Regions from separate parts of the Sodalis sp. RH16 genome, predicted to be linked through region 2. Evidence: predicted binding sites of a transcription regulator. Region 2 holds the regulator's gene; the other holds the start of a gene.
What was found. The regulator PhoB, encoded in region 2, activates phosphate uptake and scavenging genes when phosphate is short. The targets are predictions, from matches to a motif close to CTGTCATAAAACTGNCNNAT.
Positions count from the first base shown of each region.

Region 1 (6,464 bases), 1.4 Mb from region 2:
GTCCATGTGATCAAGTCATCATCCATAAAAGGCCGGTCAACATGACCGGCCTTTTTTATTAAGGAGCCAGAAAATGTCCTGGATAGCGAATCTCAGTCACCTTTGCCGTCAGGTAAGGTTCTTAATTTCAGCCGCAAAATAAGTACGGCCTCCGAATCTCCCTATGGGGCCGCCATTGCTGTCAAAATAGCCTTTAATTTCCCTTCTTTTGCCCACGGATTGTCCAGCAGGCCCGGTTAAGGTTAATATTTTAGCTGGTACGGGTATTCTGCGGCCATATTGCATTTTTCTGACCAAAATATGTAGTAATCCCTGTTATGAACGGGTTTACTTTCGTCTATTGAATTTGATTCATCAGGATAGTTATGTCGAATCGAGCAATGAGCGTGGTGATACTTGCCGCGGGTAAAGGCACCCGCATGTATTCTGATCTGCCTAAGGTGTTGCACCCCTTGGCGGGAAAACCGCTGATTAGCCATGTTATCGATGCCGTTAGTACGCTAAACACCGAACATATCCATCTGGTTTACGGTCATGGCGGCGAATTATTACGGGAAAGGCTGGCGGACGACGGTTCCCGATTGAACTGGGTGCTGCAATCCGAGCAGCGTGGCACGGGACACGCGGTACAGCAGGCGCTGCCCTATTTGCTTGATGATGAAGATGTGCTGATCCTGTATGCCGATGTTCCGCTTATCGCTCCCGAGACCCTCAAGCGTTTGCTGGCGGCCAAACCGGACGGCGGTATCGGCCTGTTGACCGTGACGCTGGACGATCCTTCCGGCTATGGGCGCATCATGCGTGAAAACGGGCAGGTTATCGGCATCGTGGAGCAAAAGGATGCCTCGGAAGAGCAGCGCCGGATTAACGAAATCAATACCGGCATCATGGTGGCGGCGGGCGTGGATCTGAAGCGCTGGTTAGGTTCGCTGAACAATAATAATGTGCAGGGCGAGTATTACCTCACCGACATCATCGCCATGGCCTGGCATGAAGGACGGCAAATCAATACCGTGCAGCCAGGGCGGCTGTGGGAAGTGGACGGTGTGAATAACCGCCGCCAGCTGGCGGTGCTGGAGCGGGCCTATCAGCAGCAACTGGCGGAGGAGCTGTTGCTGGCCGGCGTCATGATTTGCGACCCGGCCCGCTTTGATCTGCGCGGTGAACTCAGGCACGGACGCGATGTGACCATTGATACCAATGTGATTATCGAAGGCCGCGTGGCGCTGGGCAATAACGTGGTCATCGGCACAGGCTGTGTCCTGAAGGATTGCGATATCGGCGATAACGTGGTCATCAGCCCCTATTCGGTAATAGATGGCGCCATATTAAGCGCCAATGCCTCCGTCGGACCGTTTGCCCGGCTGCGTCCCGGTTCGGAACTGGGAGAAGGCGCCCATGTGGGCAACTTTGTCGAAATGAAAAAAGCCCGGCTCGGCAAAGGCTCGAAAGCCGGACATTTGAGTTATCTCGGTGATGCCGAGATTGGCGCCGCGGTGAATATCGGCGCAGGCACCATCACTTGTAATTATGACGGCGCTAATAAGCATCAGACTATCATCGGCGATGACGTTTTTGTCGGTTCGGATACTCAACTGGTGGCGCCGGTTACCGTAGCCAAGGGGGCGACCATCGCCGCCGGCACCACCATAACCTGCGATGTGGGTGAAAACGAGCTGGTGCTTAGCCGGGTGAAGCAAACGCATATCAGCGGCTGGCTGCGGCCGGTCAAGAAAAAACAATAATACATACATCCTAAATAGTTCGAGTTGCAGGAAAGCCAACGCGCCTGCAACGTGAAGTATGACAGGCATAACAATACCCCGCTCTACAGGCTCGGGGAAACCGGATAACCGGAATCGGTCGGATCAACGATATCGAAACGGCTCGTCAGGGCCGTTCATTAGGAATAACACAGATGTGTGGAATAGTAGGTGCAGTAGCCCAACGTGATATTGCTGAAATACTGTTGGAGGGGTTACGCCGGCTGGAATATCGCGGCTATGATTCCGCGGGTTTGGCGGTGGTGGATAATCAGGGACAGTTGCAGCGTCTGCGCCGGGTAGGCAAGGTCAGCGCGCTGTCCCGGGCGGTGGAGGAACATCCCCTGGCCGGAGGCACCGGGATAGCCCATACACGTTGGGCCACCCACGGCGAGCCGTCGGAATCCAATGCTCACCCCCATGTCTCGGGTCATATCGTGGTGGTGCATAACGGTATCATTGAAAATTTTGAATCCCTGCGCAGTGGCTTGATAGAACGGGGATACCGTTTCGCTTCCGAAACCGATACCGAAGTGATCGCCCATCTGGTCCATTGGGAACAGTCGCAGCACGGCGGTACGCTGGCGGAAGTGGTATTGCGGGTTATCCCGCAACTACGCGGCGCTTACGGCACGGTTATCATGGACAGTAAAGACCCCAGCGTGCTGGTGGCCGCACGTTCGGGCAGTCCGCTGGTGATAGGTCGCGGCGTGGGTGAGAATTTCCTGGCTTCCGATCAGTTGGCCCTGTTGCCGGTCACCCGGCGCTTTATCTTTTTGGAGGAAGGGGACGTTGCCGAAGTCACTCGCCGTACCGTGCGGGTGTGGGACATCCAGGGCAATCCGGTGGAACGGGAAGAGATTGAATCCCAGGTGAAATACGATGCCGGTGATAAAGGCCTCTATCGCCATTACATGCAAAAAGAGATTTTTGAACAGCCGCAGGCCATCAAAAATGCCCTGGAAGGCCGGTTCACTCACGGCGAAGTGACCCTGCCGGAGTTGGGCGAAGAGGGGAACAAGCTGTTATCGCAGGTGAAATATGTTCAGATTATCGCCTGCGGAACCTCCTTCCATTCCGCCATGGTGGCGCGCTATTGGTTTGAAGCGCTGGCCGGCATGCCCTGCGATGTGGAAATCGCTTCTGAATTCCGTTATCGAAAATCCGCCGTGCGGCCCGGCAGTCTGCTTATTACCCTTTCCCAGTCGGGCGAAACCGCCGATACCCTGGCGGCGTTGCGTCTGACCAAAGGCCTCGGTTATCTGGGTTCGCTTGCGGTATGTAACGTGCCAGGTTCGTCACTGGTGCGGGAGTCCGATTTAGCGCTGATGACCAAAGCCGGCACCGAAATCGGCGTGGCGTCCACCAAGGCCTTCACGACCCAGCTCACGGTACTGCTGATGCTGGTGGCCCGTATCGGCCGACTGCGGGGCATTGACGGGGAAGTTGAGCGGCAGATTGTTCATGCCCTACAGGCCCTGCCGGCGCGCATTGAGCAAATGCTGGCGCTGGATAAGACCATCGAAGCGCTGGCGGAAGGATTTATGGATAAACATCACGCCCTGTTCCTGGGACGGGGAGCTTTATATCCTATCGCCATGGAAGGAGCGCTGAAGCTGAAGGAAATATCTTATATCCATGCCGAAGCCTATGCCGCGGGTGAATTAAAACACGGTCCGCTGGCGCTTATTGATAGCGAAATGCCGGTTGTGGTGGTGGCGCCGAATAACGAATTACTGGAAAAACTGAAATCAAATATTGAGGAAGTCCGCGCCCGGGGCGGCCAACTCTATGTCTTTGCCGATCAGGACGCCGGTTTTATCGATGACGACGCCATGACGATAATTCCGTTGCCCCACGTTGAGGATATCGTTGCGCCGATTTATTACAGTGTCCCCTTGCAGCTATTAGCCTATCACGTAGCTTTGATCAAAGGCACTGATGTTGATCAACCGCGTAATTTGGCGAAATCAGTTACTGTCGAATGATAATCTAACATCCGCAGCCTATCTGAGGGCTGCTTTTATAATCTGTAGCTGAATAGATCCGGTATGCTCTTCAAAAAGCATACCGGTTTTTTTCAGGCTAAAATCGTTATCTAACGGATTTATCGTAACCACCGATACTTAGGGCCGTTTTTTTCGTTGTTTATCAGAACCAGGCTTCCCACATTGCCCCGACATTAAAGGAATCAAGGTGCTTTCATCTTAACAAGTAAATGAGAATTGCCGTTCTATGTTGGTGGTTGTGCATTCCAAACATCATGAGCAATGACATCCTATATTCATAATTCGCTTGGCACCGCAGCCAATCCTAACTATATTTGAATCGCGTATTTTAGAATGAATCCAGTCATAAAAATGTCACATTACTGACATGTGACTGTCACCTAATTGTCCTATTTTCCTTCCTGCAGCTCTATAATTAAAGAAAGCGGCCTCTGGCCGATTTTAATATCCCACAGGAGGGATTATGAAACAGATGCATACAGCCGTTGCCAGCCTTGTTGCAGCTACATTCGCCTTGGCGAGTTTTTCTTCGTTTGCTGCTGCCAGTCTGACCGGCGCCGGCGGTACTTTCCCTGCCCCGGTTTATGCTAAATGGGCCGACACGTACCAAAAAGAAACCGGCACCAAAGTCAACTATCAAGGTATCGGTTCCTCTGGCGGCATTAAACAAATTGAAGCGAATACCGTTGATTTCGGCGCATCCGACGCCCCTTTAAGCGATGCTGATCTAAAATCAAACGGCCTGTTCCAGTTTCCCACCGTTATCGGCGGGGTCGTGATGGCGGTGAATATCCCCGGCATCAAAACCGGCCAGCTGACCCTGGACGGCCATACCCTGGGTGAAATCTATCTGGGTAATATCAAAAAATGGAACGACCCGGCCATCACCAAACTTAACCCGGGCGTTAAGCTGCCCGATCAGAATATCGCCGTGGTCCGCCGCGCTGACGGTTCGGGCACCTCTTATGTCTTCACCAGCTATCTGTCCAAAGTCAATGACTCCTGGAAACAGAAGATTGGCGCGGGCACCACGGTTAACTGGCCGGTGGGCTTGGGCGGTAAAGGCAATGATGGCGTAGCCGCGTTCGTTCAGCGTTTACCCGGCGCCATCGGTTATGTTGAATATGCTTACGCCAAGCAAAACAACCTACCTTATACCAAGCTTATCTCCGCCGACGGCAAGCCGGTCGAGCCGAATCAGGATAACTTCAGCAACGCGGCCAAGGGCGCTAACTGGAAGGAGTCGTTCGCTCAAGACCTGACTAATCAGAAAGGCGATAATGCTTGGCCTATCACCTCCACAACCTTCATAATGCTTCATACCGCGCAGACCAAGCCGGAACAGGCGAAGGAAGTCTTCAAATTCTTCGACTGGGCTTATAACAAGGGCGGTGAGCAGGCCAATGCCCTTGACTATGCTACCCTGCCGACAGAAGTAGTTGCCCAGATTCGCGCCGCATGGAAAGCGAATATCAAAGACACCAACGGTAATGCGCTGTACTAAGCAAATGTGTTTCTTCCCTTCCTTGATGGGAAGGGAATACGAACCCACTGAAAGAGTATCCTATGGCTGACAATATGCCGGTACAGCATGCCCCCGGTAAAAAAGGCGACCTGATTTTCGGTACGTTGGTCAGACTTGCCGCCCTCATTACGCTGTTAATGTTGGGCGGCATTATCGTCTCGCTGATTGTTGCCTCATGGCCGAGCATCGAAAAGTTCGGTTTTGCATTTCTCTGGACCAAGGAGTGGGATCCACCCGGCGAGCAGTTTGGCGCGCTGGTGCCCATTTACGGTACGCTGGTAACCTCTTTCATTGCTTTGCTGATAGCCGTGCCGGTGAGTTTCGGCATCGCGCTGTTTCTGACAGAATTGGCGCCTGCCTGGTTAAAAAGACCGCTTGGCGTGGCCATTGAATTATTGGCTGCCATCCCGAGCATTGTTTACGGCATGTGGGGCCTGTTTGTCTTCGCACCGCTCTTCGCTCAATATTTCCAACAACCCCTGGGCGACGTATTGTCCAATATTCCCTTTGTCGGAGTATTGTTTCAGGGACCGGCGTTCGGCATAGGTATTCTGGCGGCGGGCATTATTCTGGCCATTATGATCATTCCCTATATTGCCGCCGTGATGCGCGATGTGTTCGAGCAAACGCCGGTAATGATGAAAGAGTCGGCCTACGGGATCGGCTGCACCACTTGGGAAGTTATCTGGCGCATCGTGCTGCCTTTCACCAAAAACGGCGTTATCGGCGGCGTTATGCTGGGCCTGGGGCGTGCGTTGGGCGAGACCATGGCGGTGACGTTTATCATCGGCAATACCAACCAGTTAACCAGTATTTCCCTGTTTATGCCCGGCAACAGCATCACCTCGGCGCTGGCGAATGAATTCGCGGAAGCGTCGGCAGGCCTGCATACCGCGGCGCTGATGGAACTGGGGCTGATTCTTTTTGTTATCACCTTTATCGTCCTGGCCTGCTCCAAGTTCATGATCATGCGTTTGGCGAAAAATGAGGGCGTGAAATAATGGCCACTGTCGAACATCAGATGACCCATACCCCCTCGCAAATGGAAGCCCGGCGTAAAAGACAGGCCTGGCGCCGCCAGAAAAACCGGTTGGCGCTGTTTTTATCGCTCATCACCATGGCGTTCGGCCTGTTTTGGCTCTGCTGGATTTTATTGACTACGGTAAG
Region 1 is NZ_CP178737.1:1,721,769-1,728,232, forward strand. It holds gene ACL2XJ_RS07800 (F0F1 ATP synthase subunit epsilon) at 1-10, shown strand, start outside; gene glmU (bifunctional UDP-N-acetylglucosamine diphosphorylase/glucosamine-1-phosphate N-acetyltransferase GlmU) at 366-1,745, shown strand; gene glmS (glutamine--fructose-6-phosphate transaminase (isomerizing)) at 1,919-3,751, shown strand; gene pstS (phosphate ABC transporter substrate-binding protein PstS) at 4,236-5,276, shown strand; gene pstC (phosphate ABC transporter permease PstC) at 5,339-6,298, shown strand; gene pstA (phosphate ABC transporter permease PstA) at 6,319-6,464, shown strand, end outside.
Region 1: pstS (phosphate ABC transporter substrate-binding protein PstS) is a predicted target of PhoB. The motif match lies at 4,113-4,132, and genes of this name have one in related genera.

Region 2 (6,464 bases):
CGCCCAGACGGGGAGTCTGGTGATAAAGCGCCAGACAAATGGCGTCCAGCAAGGTGGTTTTACCGGCGCCTGTGGGACCGGTAATGGCAAACAGGCTGGCGCCGTCGAAAGGGGCGGCGGTAAAATCGATTTTCCATTCCCCTTGCAGCGCATTGAGATTTTTCAGCCGCAGCGTCAGGATTTTCATCGGCTGGGCTCCTGTGCCGGACTTTCGTGCCGGATATCCGCCACCACCCGCTCATACAGCAGGCGGATGCGGCTGAGTTCCTCTTCATCCCGCACCAGCACCTGCGCCAGGCGGCGTTCGAACACCTCTTCCACGCTGAGTTCGGTCAGCGTTTCATGAGGCTCTTTTTCCAGCGCCTGGCGCCGCTGCTCGCGGTTGCGGCGCAACAGCAAAATGTCCACCGGCAGATCGGCGGCAATCTGCTGTATTTGCCGCTGGATATCATTAAGCCAGGCATCGGTCAGCACTTCGATATCCAGCCATACCCTCGTCTGGCCCCGGTAATCGCGAAAGGTGAGCAACTGCGCTTCAATTTCCGCCAGGGTGCCGCGAATCAGGCGCAGGGGCTGGACCTCCGGCACCGTCAACGGCGTCACCACCGCCGTCAGGTCCGGCTGGAAATCCACCATATTGACCTGTTTGGGCTGGCCGGCCTCGTCAAAGCTCAGGGGAATGGGGGAGCCGCAATACAGAATATTCGGCCGGCCGCCGACGCTCTGCGGCCGGTGAATATGACCGAGGGCGATGTAATCGGCGGGGGGAAATAACGGGACGGGAAAAGCATCCAGGCTGCCGATATAGATATCCCGTACCGAATCGCTGGTGCCGGCGCCCACGGCGGTCAAATGACCGGTGGCGACGATGGGCACCGGCGCGGTCAGGGTATCGCGCAACGCCACGGCCTGTTGATATAAATCCCGGTAATGTCCGGCGATGGCATCCATCAGGGAGCGCTGTTTGTCATCCCCCGACTCGCCGGCGCGGCTTACCAGCATATCCCTGGCCCGTAAAAAAGGGATGGCGCACAAAATCGCTCCCGGTTTTCCGCTACGCTCATCAAGCACGAAAACCTGCTGTTCGGCGTCGCCGCCGGCAATGACGCGGGTATTGAGGCAGGCCAGCAGTCCGCGTGATTCGTTGAGGGTGGCGACGGCGTCATGATTCCCCGCCAGCACAATCAGCCCGCAGCCGGTGGGCTGTAGCTCCACCACAAAACGGTTGAAGAGTTCCCGTGCATAGCTGGGGGGCGTGCCGGTATCGAATATATCGCCGGCCACCACCACCGCGTCCGCCTGATGCAGTTCAACCTGCGTCACCAGCCAGCGCAGGAAGGCCTGATGTTCATGGGCGCGATTCTTGGTGAAAAACGACTGACCCAAATGCCAGTCGGAGGTATGAATGATCCGCATGAGGCTCCGGAGAAAATCCCTGAATCAGGGCGAGAGTATATACCCAATAGCGTTCAGGTTGCAGCCAACTCAGCCGCAACCTGAACGCTATCGGGTATAACCCTTGCTTCGGCGGATACCGAAATAAAGGTGCGATTATATAATTTGCGGCGGAAAAACGGCGATCTCCTATCCTTGAAGCAGGCGGCGCCTATTTTAATAAATCTGTCATAAAAGTGACGCATAATGCCCGGGCACGATAACCGCAGAGAATAAACGGCAGGAAAATAATGGCAAAACGCATATTAGTCGTGGAAGATGAAGCACCCATCCGTGAAATGGTCTGCTTTGTTCTTGAACAAAATGGCTTCCAGCCTATTGAGGCGGAAGATTACGGCAGTGCGGTGAGTCGTATGGCGGAGCCTTATCCGGATCTGGTCCTGCTCGACTGGATGTTGCCCGGCGGTTCGGGTATACAGTTTATCAAACTGATGAAGCGCGAAGTATTGACGCGCGATATTCCTGTCATGATGCTGACGGCGCGCGGCGAGGAGGAAGACCGGGTGCGGGGACTGGAAGTGGGGGCGGATGATTATATTACCAAGCCCTTCTCTCCCAAGGAACTGCTGGCGCGGATCAAAGCGGTAATGCGGCGTATCTCGCCGATGGCGGTGGAAGATAAAATCGAAGTGCAGGGCTTGAGCCTGGACCCCTCTTCGCACCGGGTAACATCCAATGAGCTGGCGTTGGATATGGGGCCTACCGAATTTAAACTGCTGCACTTTTTCATGACCCATCCCGAACGGGTCTATAGTCGCGAACAGTTGCTCAACCATGTATGGGGTACCAATGTTTACGTGGAAGATCGTACGGTGGACGTGCACATTCGTCGTTTACGCAAGGCGCTGGAAACAGGCGGGCACGATCGGATGGTACAGACGGTACGGGGAACCGGCTATCGTTTCTCGGCCCGCTATTGAATCTGTCTCAAGGGAGAACGGCCGGTGCTAGAACGTTTATCCTGGAGCAAACTGCTGCTTGAACTGGGGCTTTTTTGCCTGCCCGCCCTGCTGTTGTCGTTACTTATCGGGCATTTGCCCTGGCTGCTGGCGGCGGCGCTGTTGGCGGCGCTGCTGCGTAACTATTATTATCAGCTCCGGCTGTCCTGGTGGCTGTGGGTAGACCTGAGCCGGACCCCGCCGGTGGGCCGCGGCAGTTGGGAACCGCTGTTCTACGGCCTGCATCAGATGCAACTGCGCCATCGCCGCCGCCGCCGCGATTTGGCAACGCTGTTCAAGCGATTTCGCAGCGGCGCGGAAACCCTGCCGGATGCGCTGGTGATGCTGACCGGCGACGGCCATATATTTTGGTGCAATGGCTTGGCGCAGCAGTTGCTGGGCTTTCGCTGGCCGGAAGACAACGGCCAGCATATCCTCAATTTGCTGCGTTACCCCGAGTTTAATGAATACCTGCAAAATCAATCCTTCCAGCGGCCCCTTACGCTACACATCAACAACCAGCGCTATGTGGAGTTCCGGGTGATGCCTTACACCGACGATCAGTTGTTAATGGTGGCGCGGGACATTACCCAGATGCGACAGCTGGAAGGGGCGCGGCGCAACTTTTTTGCCAATGCCAGCCATGAGCTGCGTACGCCGCTGACGGTCCTGCAGGGTTATCTGGAGATGATGAACGATCAGGAGATGGACCCGGCGATTCGCGCCAAGGCAATCCATACCATGCAGGATCAAACGCAGCGCATGGAGCGCCTGGTTAAACAACTGCTGGTGCTTTCCCGCATCGAAGCCGCTCCCCACAACGAAGTCAACGAGAATATCGACGTTCCTTCCATCCTCAAGCGGCTGCAGCAAAGCGCGGAGGGGCTGAGCCAGGAGCGCCACGACATTGTGTTTCGCGTTAATGAGCATCTGCGGGTGCGCGGTAACGAAGAGCAGTTGCGCAGCGCCATGTCGAATCTGATTTACAACGCGGTGATCCACACGCCGCCGGGCACCCGTATCGAGGTCTGCTGGCAGCGTACCTCCGCCGGCGCGGAATTCCAGGTGAGCGACAATGGCCCGGGTATCGCGCCGGAGCATATCCCCCGACTGACCGAGCGTTTTTACCGGGTGGATAAAGCCCGGTCACGGCAAACCGGCGGCAGCGGCCTCGGGCTTGCCATTGTGAAACACGCCCTCAGCAATCATGACGCGCGCCTGGATATCATCAGCGAACCGGGCGCCGGTACCCGATTTTATTTCACCTTGCCGAACCGGTTGATAGTTGCCCCGTCCCTGAAGGAAAATAACCTCACCTTTAAGCCGCCCGTCGAGCTTTGATGAAAATCGTCCGTCCCATCGTCTGCTGTCTGCTCATATTACTGGCCTGGCCGGCCTCCTCCCGGGCGGTAACGGTATTGTCGGGCAGCCTGACCAGTACCGGTTCCGATACCCTGGCCAATTTGCTGACCGGCTGGGGAATGGATTTTAATCGCCGTTTTCCCGAGGTGGGGGTGCAGATCCAGGCCTCGGGCTCGGCAACGGCGGCGGCGGCGCTGACCGCCGGCACCACTCAGCTCGGGCCGATGAGTCGCCCCATGACCGAGCCGGAAGTTGACGCATTTCGCCGGCATTACGGTTACCCTCCGTCGGCGGTTCCGGTGGCGCTGGATGCGGTGGTGATTCTGGTGAATGAGGATAATCCCCTGCAATCCCTGCCGTTGAGCCAATTGGACGGCATCTTTTCCATTACCCATAGCTGCGGTCCCTCGCCGGCCTTGAAACGCTGGGGGGACCTGGGGCTGAAAGGGCATTTGGCCGGGCAGACCCTGCTGCGCTACGGTCGCAATTCGGCGTCCGGCACCTACGGCTATTTCCGTCAGCGCGTACTGTGCGGCGGCGATCTGCTGACGTCGGTGAACGAACTGCCCGGCTCGGTATCCGTGGCCCAGGCGGTGGCGGGTTCAGTCAACGCCATCGGTTACGCCGGTATGGGTTTTCACGCCAGCGGCGTCAAAATCCTGGCGTTGACCGACGGGCAGGGGAAAACGGTTCAGCCGGATGATGCCACCCTGCTCAACGGTGAATATCCCCTGGTGCGGTATCTTTATATCTATGTGAATAAAGCGCCGGATCGGCCGCTGGAGCCCATCACAGCGGCATTTTTTGATCAAATCCTTTCCCCCGGCGGACAGCTGCGCGCTCGCCAGAACGGCTACCGACCGCTGCCGGAGGCCGTCAGGCTGCAGGCACGCCGCAATATCGGACTCGAATAGGCCGGCAGGCTTCGCCGCAGCCATTGACGTCTGTGTATCATTTTATCTTATTGTTATATGTGATCTTATTCAGCAAGTATATATGGAGTATTTAAGGTTTTAAGAAATTATTCACTGCATTAACGGTGTTTATTAGGCTAATTGTTCCGCATTAATCCTACACTCTTGTTTTGCGCCCCTTTATCAGTTTAAAGTGCGCCGGTTCCAATCCATAGGTTTTTCTTATTTATTACCTAAAAACAGGCACGACAAGATTTCATGAGTCAGCGTTTAACTTATAGAGACATTCTGGCACTCGGCTTTATGACCTTTGCGTTATTCGTCGGCGCCGGCAATATCATTTTTCCCCCCATGGTGGGATTGCAATCCGGCCCTCATGTCTGGTGGGCGGCAGCGGGCTTTTTGATTACCGCGGTGGGACTGCCGGTGTTGACCGTTATCGCGCTGGCGAGGGTGGGGGGCGGCATCGACGCCCTCAGTTCTCCCCTCGGCCGCAAAGCCGGCTTGGTGCTGGCGGTGGTCTGCTATCTGGCGGTGGGTCCGCTGTTCGCCATTCCCCGCACCGCCACGGTCTCCTTTGAAGTGGGCATGGCGCCTTTTACCGGCCAGGGCGGCGGGCCGCTGTTGTGCTATAGCCTGATCTATTTTGTCCTGGTCATCGGCATTTCCCTTTATCCGGGCCGCCTGCTGGATACGGTGGGCCACGTCCTGGCGCCGCTGAAAATAGTGGCTTTAGGCATCCTGGGCGCCGCCGCGCTGCTCTGGCCGGCAGGGAGTCCGATCCCGGCCAGCGAAATCTATAACCAGATGCCGTTCTCAACCGGCTTTGTGAATGGCTATCTCACCATGGATACCTTGGGCGCCATGGTGTTCGGCATTGTCATCGTCAACGCGGCGCGGTCCCGCGGCGTGGATAATCCGCGCCTGCTGACCCGTTATACCGTTTATGCCGGTCTGATTGCCGGCATCGGTTTAACGGCGGTCTATATCACCCTGTTCAAGCTGGGATCGGGCAGCGGCGTGCTGGTGCCCTCGGCGCAAAACGGCGCCGAGATCCTGCATGCGTATGTGCAATACCGGTTCGGCAACGGCGGCAGCGGCTTCCTGGCCGTCTTGATTTTTATTGCCTGCATGGTCACCGCGGTTGGGCTGACCTGCGCCTGCGCCGAGTTTTTCAGCGGGCATTTGCCCCTGTCCTACCGGACGCTGGTGGTGGTGCTGGGGCTGTTTTCCATGTTGGTTTCCAATCTCGGGCTCAGCCATCTGATTCAATTCTCCATACCGGTGCTGACCGCCATTTATCCGCCGTGCATCGTACTGGTTTTACTGAGTTTTACCCTGCGCTGGTGGCGCAGCAGCACGCTTATCATCGCCCCGGCGATGCTGGTCAGCCTGATGTTCGGCTGTGTCGATGCCCTCAAGATGTCGTCGTTCCATGATGCGCTTCCCGCCTGGACAGGCCATTTGCCGCTGTCGGCGCAGGGTCTGGCCTGGCTTTTGCCGACCCTGGCGGTGGGTATCATGGTGGCTGTCTATGATAAATTCCGTCTACGGCATGAAGTAACCGCTCACTTATAAAATTCAAACAACGCTGTTGGCCACGGAGAATGCTTCGTGGTTTTTGTCATTTGCCAAAACAGAGTATCAGGGATATGCAACAACCACCCGTAACGTTAAAACGCGGTCTCACCACCCGTCATATTCGCTTTATGGCCTTGGGTTCCGCTATCGGCACCGGGCTGTTCTACGGCTCCGCCGACGCGATCCAAATGGCCGGTCCCAGCGTCTTGCTGGC
Region 2 is NZ_CP178737.1:3,109,380-3,115,843, forward strand. It holds gene ACL2XJ_RS14285 (AAA family ATPase) at 1-187, opposite strand, end outside; gene sbcD (exonuclease subunit SbcD) at 184-1,416, opposite strand; gene phoB (phosphate response regulator transcription factor PhoB) at 1,686-2,375, shown strand; gene phoR (phosphate regulon sensor histidine kinase PhoR) at 2,400-3,734, shown strand; gene ACL2XJ_RS14305 (PstS family phosphate ABC transporter substrate-binding protein) at 3,731-4,669, shown strand; gene brnQ (branched-chain amino acid transport system II carrier protein) at 4,928-6,247, shown strand; gene proY (proline-specific permease ProY) at 6,322-6,464, shown strand, end outside.